2 regions of the Pseudoduganella sp. R-43 genome follow, and region 2 is predicted to be linked to the other one. Evidence: predicted binding sites of a transcription regulator. Region 2 holds the regulator's gene; the other holds the start of a gene.
The links. The regulator HrcA, encoded in region 2, represses chaperone genes, less so after heat shock. The targets are predictions, from matches to a motif close to TTAGCACTCNNNNNNNNNGAGTGCTAA.

Region 1: the regulator HrcA is predicted to act here: its motif matches at 2,426-2,452, upstream of rpoH (RNA polymerase sigma factor RpoH).

What each region holds. Positions count from the first base shown of each region.
Region 1 covers NZ_CP183988.1:1,561,924-1,566,329, forward strand. The annotation lists gene ggt (gamma-glutamyltransferase) at 1-74, opposite strand, end outside; gene ACN9M3_RS07335 (hypothetical protein) at 81-527, opposite strand; gene ACN9M3_RS07340 (PEP-CTERM sorting domain-containing protein) at 666-1,241, opposite strand; gene rpoH (RNA polymerase sigma factor RpoH) at 1,434-2,324, opposite strand; gene ftsX (permease-like cell division protein FtsX) at 2,649-3,563, opposite strand; gene ACN9M3_RS07355 (cell division ATP-binding protein FtsE) at 3,560-4,219, opposite strand; gene ftsY (signal recognition particle-docking protein FtsY) at 4,229-4,406, opposite strand, start outside.
Region 2 covers NZ_CP183988.1:6,557,339-6,561,744, forward strand. The annotation lists gene ACN9M3_RS29935 (outer membrane protein assembly factor BamE) at 1-476, opposite strand, end outside; gene fur (ferric iron uptake transcriptional regulator) at 583-1,011, shown strand; gene hrcA (heat-inducible transcriptional repressor HrcA) at 1,016-2,029, opposite strand; gene ACN9M3_RS29950 (HAD family hydrolase) at 2,034-2,729, opposite strand; gene ACN9M3_RS29955 (hypothetical protein) at 2,866-3,477, shown strand; gene ACN9M3_RS29960 (hypothetical protein) at 3,490-4,065, shown strand; gene ACN9M3_RS29965 (glycosyltransferase family 4 protein) at 4,311-4,406, shown strand, end outside.

The DNA.
Region 1 (4,406 bases), 1.8 Mb from region 2:
CAGGCCGGGGCGCTGAACGCCAGCGCAAGGATGATGGTGGACGTCAGTCGTCGGGGCAGGGCATGTGGCGTCATGGGCAGCTATGTTGGCTGGGAAATATTTACCCGCAAGCTTACCCGATAATCCGGCGCCGGTGCCTTCAGCGACGGCGGTTCTGCCGGCTCCATCCCCAGCAGCGTGAAGGTCAGCCCATTAAGCGTCACGGTCTTGCTGGCCCCCGGCATGGCGTCCGCCAGCACGAAGCTGGAGCTGCCTTGCTGGTCGCTCAGCACGAAGCTGTAGCTGATGTATCCAGCCCAGACGCAGACTGCGCCTTTTTTACAGCGGCTGTCATTGACACGCTCGAGCTTGAGCGTGACTGCAGGGGCCAGCTTGACGATTTCCCCTTGTGCCAGGACGTAGCTGGCGCTGGTGCGTGGTGCCGGGCGGCTGGCTGCATCCTCGGCAGTGCTGCGGGTCGAGCCGCAGGCGGCGGCAATGGCGAGGACCAGGCCCGCCATGCCCAGACAGATCAGTCTAGCTTGCATGATGTTCTCCTCTGGCCTGGGAACAGCTTAGCAAATTACAAACTATCGTGTTGCACTGTTGAGTCCACTCAACAGTATGGTCGCGCCGAAAAAAAAGCGCCCCGGAGGGCGCCAGCTTTTATAGTTGGTTTTCACAACTTATTGTGTGCGGCGGCGGCGGACTATCCCCAAGCCCATCAGGCCGACGCCAAGCAGTGCCAAGGAAGCGGGTTCCGGAACCTCTTGCGGGGGAACGCCCGGGTCGGTCGGCGCATTGGCGCTGTTGGCCATGACTTTGAATTCGACATTGGTATTGTTGTCGTGCACGTTCAGCGAATTGAGCTTGAAGGTGTGGACGACGCCCGCCGTCAGGGAAACTTCGTCCCAGTAAGCGGAATAGCTGCTGGGCTTGGGGAGGGTCTTGGCCACCCCAACGTTGTCGAGGAAGAGGTCGAAGTCGAAATCCTGGACGCTGCCGCCATTTGGCGGCGTAATGCCAAAGTCGAAGGTGGTGTCGACGCTCACCGTCACGTACAGGACCTCCAGGTCTTTTACGTGAATCCAGTCGGCAAAGGTCCAAACCGATTCACCGTCAGGATTCCAGCCAGCACTGATTACCGAATCAACCGTCAATGCCAGTGGATTGCCGTAGGTTTGTCCGTCTTTGGTCGGGCCTGCAACGGCCAAGCTGGCTGTCAGGGCGCAAATTGCGGTCAATGCAAGCTTCTTGAACATGGGTAACTCCTCAGTGAGTGTGCTTGAGAGTTACTAAGCAATCGCTATGCCAGGAATTCAAACTCAGCCATATCAAGGGCTTAGCGATAGTTGCGATGTGGAATGTAAAAATTCCCGACATTAAGAAGCTTGCCCAAAAGTAAAAAAGCACCGACCCTTGCGGAATCGGTGCTTTTGCCGGAGGGTGCAGGCTTACATGTAGGCGGCCAGCGCACCCTTCATTTTCTTCAGCGCAGCCGCTTCGATCTGGCGGATGCGCTCGGCCGACACGCCGAACTCTTCCGCCAGCGTATGCAGCGTGGCGCCCGAACCATCGTCGTTGGCCAGCCAGCGTGCCTCGACGATGCGGCGCGAACGGGCGTCGAGCTTGGACAGGGCGGTTTCCAGGCCTTCGGACTGCAGGCGCACCACCTGTTCCGCTTCCAGCACCTTGGTCGGCTCCATATTGTCGGAGGACAGGTAGGCGATGGGCGAGAACTTGTCGTCTTCGTCGTCGGACGGCGCTTCCAGCGCGATGTCACGGCCGCTCAGGCGGGTTTCCATCTCGATCACGTCCTCGCGCCTCACGTCCAGGGTCTTGGCCAGTTCGTCGATTTGCGCCGGCGACATGGCGTCGAGCCCCTGCTTGTGGCTGCGCAGGTTGAAGAACAGCTTGCGCTGGGCCTTGGTGGTGGCCACTTTGACCAGGCGCCAGTTCTTCAAGATGTATTCGTGGATTTCAGCCTTGATCCAGTGCATGGCATAGGACACCAGGCGCACGCCCTGGTCGGGGTCGAAGCGCTTGACTGCCTTCATCAGGCCGATATTGCCTTCCTGGATCAGGTCGCCGTGCGGCAGGCCATAGCCCAGGTAGCCGCGCGCGATCGACACCACCAGGCGCAGGTGAGAAGTCACCAGCGTTTCCGCGGCCTTGATATCGTTCTTTTCCTTCAGGCTCTTGCCCAGCGCCACTTCTTCCTCATGGGTCAGCATGGGCAGGCGATTGACAGCCGAGATATAAGCGTCCAGGTTGCCCAGGCTCCCGCTGAAGCCAAGGGTCAGCGCGTTGCTGCCGGCAGGTACCAGTGCGTTTGTTGCGGTCATCTTGTCTATCCTCGCTTGAAGGGAATGCTTTTCAGAGTTACCAGCATGCACGACAGAACTTAAATGATTCTTAACCTCTATCATGCCGTTCTGAACATATATTAGCACTCTCCCTTGGTGAGTGCCAATTGCTGGGATTTTATGGCTCTGATAGCAAAAACACTATCGGCAAAGCGCTATTCCTTGCGTTGGATCAAAGTCAGGATAAGGCGGGCAGGGGCGCGGCTCCGTGCGGGTACGCACGATGAAGTTGAAAGTCGGGGTCAGGTCTGGCAATCCGCCACATTGTGGCGGATTGCCAGACCTGACCCCGACTTTCAACTTTCAATTTAGCCTGGAAAGATGACGCTGGACGCAGAGCAGGGCGCCGATCAGGCCGAGGCCGGCGGACAGGGCCAGCAGGCCGGCCGTGCCCAGGGGATCGAGCGGAGCCAGCTGGAATTCGGAGGCATACAGTCTTGCAAACTCTGCAATGGCCCGGTTGAGGGGCTGCAGGGCCAGCGCCACGCCGCCCAGGGCCACGCCGCCGGCACACAGGCCGAGCAGGGCGCCGGTGTAATAGAAGGGGCGGTGGATGAAACTGTCGCTGGCGCCGATCAGCTTGGACACCAGGATTTCTTCGCGCTGGGTCATCACTTGCAGGCGTATGGTATTGAACACTACCGCCACCACCACCGTGGCCAGCGTGGCGGCCAGCAGGAGCAGGGCCAGGCGCAGCACGCCCAGCAGGGCAGCCAGCCGTTTTACCCAGGCCGAATCGACTTGCACCGATTCCACGCCCGGCAGGGCGCGCATCTGGTCGGCGATGCTGTCGATCTTGCTGCCTTCGGCCGCGTCCTGGAAGGCGTTCAGCTTCACCACGTAGCTGTCCGGCAGCGGATTCTCGCCCAGGGTGGCGACCACGTCGGACAAGCCGCTCTTGGCATTGAGCTGTTCCAGCGCTTTTTCGCGCGAAGTGAAGATGATCTTGGCCGTCGGTGCAATGTTGCGCAGCGAGGAGGCCAGCCCGGTGGCCTGTTCGCGCGGCGTGTCGGCCTTGATGAAGACGCTGAGTTCAGGCTCGACCGCCATCTGCTCCGACATCGGCCGTACATTGTCGAGCAAGGTCACGCCCATGAAGGGCAGGGCCAGCGCAATCGCGACCACCAGGATATTGAACAGGAAAGAACCTGGCGCCCGGCGCACGTGCACCAGTGCAGAGCCGAGGGCGAACAGGTGGTGGCGCAGCCAGGTGCTCATGCGGCTTCCCTCATCAGTTCGCCACGTTCGAGATGGATCACGCGTGCCGCGGCGTCCAGGATCTGTTCATCGTGCGAGGAAATCAGGCAAGTCACGCCGACCGAGTGGAAGGCATGCAGCGCATCGATCACCCGGTTGGCGCTGGCGCGGTCCAGGTTGGCGGTCGGCTCGTCGGCCAGGATGATTTGCGGGCGGTTGACGATGGCGCGTGCGATCGACACGCGCTGCTGCTCGCCGCCGGACAGGGCCAGCGGCTGGCCGTCGGCGCGGTCCAGCAAGCCTACCTTGTCGAGGGCGGCCCGGGCACGCTGCTCGGCGGCGGCGCGCGGCGAGCCGGTCACCAGCAGCGGCATCATGACATTGGCCAGCACCGAACGGTCGTTCAGCAGGCGTTGCTCCTGGAAGATCAGGCCCAGGTTGCGGCGCAGGAAGGGAATGCCGGCGCGCTTCAGGGCGCCGATGTCCTGGCCGTTCACCAGCACCTTGCCCGAGGTCGGGCGCTCCATGGCGGCAATCATCTTCAGCAGGGTCGACTTGCCGGCGCCGGAAGGGCCGGCAAGGTAGACCAGCTCGCCCTTGGCAATGGTGAAGGAAATGTCGCGCAGCGCGACACCGTCGGGAGAATACTGTTTGCTGACGTGCTGGAATTCGATCATGTAGGCCGCTTATGCGAGCAGTGCTTCAACAAATTCAGCCGCATTGAACGGCTGCAGGTCTTCAATCTTTTCGCCGATGCCGATGAAGTACACCGGAACCGGGCGTACGCGGGCGATGGCGGCCAGGATGCCGCCTTTCGCAGTGCCGTCGAGCTTGGTAATGATCAAGCCCGACAATTGCAGCGCA
Region 2 (4,406 bases):
GCCAGGTTGCCCTTGGCATCCTCGGACTTCTTGAATTCCTTGATCGGGCCGGCGATGCGTGCGATGTATTCCTGTTCGGTCGGCAGGTCGCCGCCCTCGAAGCTGGCCACCTTGTCATCCTGGTCGAAGAACACCACCACCGTGCTGGTGGTCAGCTCGCCATTGCCCTTGGCCAGGCGGAACGGGTAGTCCCAGCGCTTGCCGTGGAAGGCATCGGCCATCAGCGGCGTGCCGAGCAGGAACTTGACCTGGTCCTTCGTCATGCCGTTCTTGAGCTGGGCCAGCATCTCCTTCGACACGAAATTGCCCTGCTGGATATCGGGGCGGTAGGGCGAGAAGAACCACAGGAATTTCTGCGTCTTGGTGATCTGGGTGGTCTGGGCCCCCTGCGAGGCTTCCACCGGGGCCACGGTGGCTGGCTTGCTGGCGCAGGCAGCCAACAGGGCGGCAGCCAGCAGCGGAGTGCTACGTTGCAACAAAGACAGCGGGGTCAAACGCATATTATGCATACCTCAATTCCGTGAGCAGAAGTGCCTAAAACGCTATATCATAAAGCACTTCCCGCAACTGACGTTAGCAAACATGAGTAACAGCCCTACCGACCTGAAGGCCTCCGGCCTGAAGGCTACCCTGCCGCGCCTGAAGATCCTCGATATTTTCCAGAGCAGCCCCGTGCGCCACCTGACGGCGGAAGACGTGTACAAGCTGCTGCTGGCCGAAAACATGGACGTCGGCCTGGCCACGGTGTACCGCGTGCTGACCCAGTTCGAACAGGCCGGCTTGCTCAACCGCAACCATTTCGAAAGCGGCAAGGCGATTTTCGAGCTCAACGAAGGCTCGCACCACGACCACCTGGTCTGCCTCGATTGCGGCCGGGTGGAAGAATTCGTCGACGAAGAGATTGAAAAGCGCCAGCAAAGCATCGCCGCCGAGCGCGGCTTCAAGATCGCCGAACACGCGCTGGCCATCTACGGCAGCTGCACCAAGGTCAACTGCCCGCACAAGCATTGATTTTTCAGTGGTTGCTCAGCGCGTTCGACAGCAGCCGCGACGTGATATCGACAATCGGGATCACCCGCTCGTACGCCATGCGGGTCGGCCCGATCACCCCCAGCGTCCCCACGATCTTGCCGTTGGCCTCATAGGGCGCGGTGACCACGCTCATTTCATCCATCGGCACCAGCTGCGATTCGCCGCCGATGAAGATCTGCACGCCGGAGGCCTTGGACGACACGTCCAATAGCTGCATCAGCCCGGTCTTTTGCTCGAACAGGTCGAACATCGCGCGCAGCGAGCTCATGTTCGAGGACAGGTCGGCCACCGACAGCAGGTTGCGCTCGCCGGCGATCACCATGTCTTCCGATTCGGCCATGGCCTCGCTGCCCGCCTCCACCGCCGCCTGCATCAGGCGCCCCATATCGTCGCGCAACTGGCGCAGCTCATGCTGCAGGCGCCCGCGCACGTCCTCGAACGACAGCCCGGAATAGTGCTGGTTGATGAAATTGGCCGACTGCTGCAACTGGGCCGGCGTGTAATCGACGTCGGTCAGCAGGATGCGGTTTTGCACGTCGCCGCCGGGTGAAACAATCACCAGCAGCACCCGCTTTTCGCCCAGGCGCAGGAATTCGATCTGCTGGAACACCGACTCGTGGCGCGGCGCCAGCACCACGCCGGCAAACTGGGTCAGCGACGACAGCATCTGGGCCGCATTGGCAATCAGCTTTTGCGGCTGCGGCGAGGCCGCGCGCAGGCTGGCCTGCACCGCGCTTTCATCGATGTGCTGCACCGTCAGCAGGGTGTCGACAAAGATGCGGTAGCCGCGCGGGGTCGGCACCCGTCCCGCCGAAGTATGCGGGCTGGCCACATAGCCCTGCTCTTCCAGGTCGGCCATGATGTTGCGGATGGTGGCCGGCGACAGCTCCAGCCCGGAGATCTTGGACAGGGCGCGCGAGCCCACCGGCTGGCCGTCGGCGATGTAACGCTCAACCAGGGCTTTGAGCAGGGTTTGGGCACGGATATCGAGATGCATAGGCCTATTCTGCCAACTGTTGTTCCAGCCACGCAAGCAATTCATCGAGCGTGGCGCAAATCGCGTCCGGCTGCGGCGCACCGTCCGGCAGGCCGGCGCCGTGTCGGTTCATCCACACCGCGCGCAAGCCGGCCGCCTGCGCCCCCGCCACGTCCAGCGCCAGGTCGTCGCCCACGTACACCGCATCGTGCGGCGCCACGCCCAGCGCCTGGCAGGCCGCGCGGAAGATGTCCGGCGCCGGCTTGGCCGCGCCGAAACGGGCCGCCGCCAGCGATACCTCGAAATGGTGGGCCAGGCCGATCACTTCCAGGTCGGCATTGCCATTGGAAATCGTGCCCAGCTGCACATGCTGGCGCAGCTTGAGCAAGCCCGGCAGCACATCGTCGTACGGCGTGACTGCATTGCGCGCGGCAAAGAAGTGCGCCATCGCGCCCTCGACATGAGCGGCGTCCTCGCCGGCCGCGGCAAAGGCCGCGTGCAAGCTGGCGCGGCGCAGCTGGCCCAGGTCGATCAGCAGTTCCGGCTGGGCCGCCGCCAGTTCGGCGCGGTGCGCGCGCAAGGCATCGATCGACCATTGCGCCGCCACCCTGGGCGCATGGGCCGCCAGCCAGGCGTGCAGCGTCAGCTCCGCTTCAGCGATGACAGGCGCGATCGGCCACAGGGTGTCGTCCAGGTCGAACAGGATGGCTTTCGGCTTCATGGGCGCATTGTACCGCGCCGCGGTTGCAAGCTGTTACAAGGGAAAAGCTGGCCAAATCGGCTATGGATGGTGCAAATGCACTAAAATAGGCGCCGATTTGACCGCGCGACGCGCGCAACCGACTGGAGAAAGTGGAATGAAGAGTAAGTATCTGTCTGCCGCCGCCGCGCTGCTGTGCGTCGCCGGACTGGCCGCCTGCGGCGGCAAGGGCAATGGCAGCATCGCCCTGGTAGTCCAGGTCCTCGGACTGGACCGCGGCGACCTGGTGCTGCAGAACAATGGCGGCGACGACCTGACCATCACCACCGCTGGCAACGGCAGTTATTCCTTCAAGACGCTGATGGCTCCGGACTCCCAGTTCAATGTGAGCATCAAGAGCGTGCCGGCCAACGTCAGCTGCAAGCTGGCCAACAACACCGGCAAGATCAACTACTACACCTACAACCAGACCGTCGTGACCTGCACCCCCGACCCGTACCCGCTGGGCGGCACGGTCAGCGGCCTGGCCGGCAGCGGCCTGGTGCTGGCCAACGGGGCCCAGACCGTGAACGTGGCCGCCAACGGCAGCTGGCAGTTCGCCACCCCGATCGGCAACGGCAGCGTGTATGGGGTCACCGTGCTGAACCAACCGACCAACCCCAGCCAGAAATGCACGGTCGCCGGTGGCACCAACGGCAACGGTACCGGCAAAATCGAGCCAAGTAAGGATATCAATTTCAACTTGATCGTGACTGTTACCTGCAACTAAGAAAGAGTCCAGATGAAAGCAAAATTCCTTGTCGCGGCCCTGCTGGCCGTCGCCCTGGCAGCCTGCGGCGGCAAAGCCAGTTTCACCATTGGCGGCACCATTTCCGGCCTGAACAACAGTGGCCTGAAGCTGAAAACCGCTGCCGGCGACACCGTCGAAGTGCCAGCTGGCGCCACCACCTTCAGCTTCCCCAACAGCATCAGCTACGGCACCGAATACAAGGTCGAGATCGTGCAGCAGCCGGCGCACATGACCTGTGACTTCCTGGGCGGCACCAATGTCGGTTCGGCTGGCCACACCACCTCGATCAACATCCAGATCAGTTGCGTCCAGAACGCCTACGCCGTCACCGGCACCGTGGAACGCTTGACCACTGGCGACTTGACGCTGGTGAACGGTAGTTCGAGCATTGTGGTCGCCAAGGGCGCCACCACCTTCGCCCTGCCCAACCTGCTCCCGGTCGGCACCGCCTACGGCATCAGCGTCCTGACCCAGCCGCCCGGCCTGAAGTGCGAAGTCCTCAACGGTAGCGGCGTAATGGGCGACGAGCCCCGCAACAACGTGCAAGTGGTCTGCAACCCGGCGTGATATAAGCAAGTGGAATGACTGGAATTCCAAAAATAAATTGGAACAATATGCCGCGACGCAGCATAATTACACCTGTCTCCTCCACTTCTTAACAGAAATGGATTCAGCCCGCTCCCTGAGCGGGCTTTTTTTTGTTCCGGCGCCGACCACCTTGCCCTCGCCGGGTCAGCCTTGCTGGCTGCGCCGCTGGTAAGCTATAGTCGGCTACTTTTCGAGAGCGTCCCCAAGTAGAAGGCAAGCACCGCTTGAAACAAGAAAAACTACACCTGCTGTTCATTTGCCCCACCGTTGCCGGCTATATTGGCGGCACCGAAACGGTGGTCAGCCAGTTCTGCCAGCGC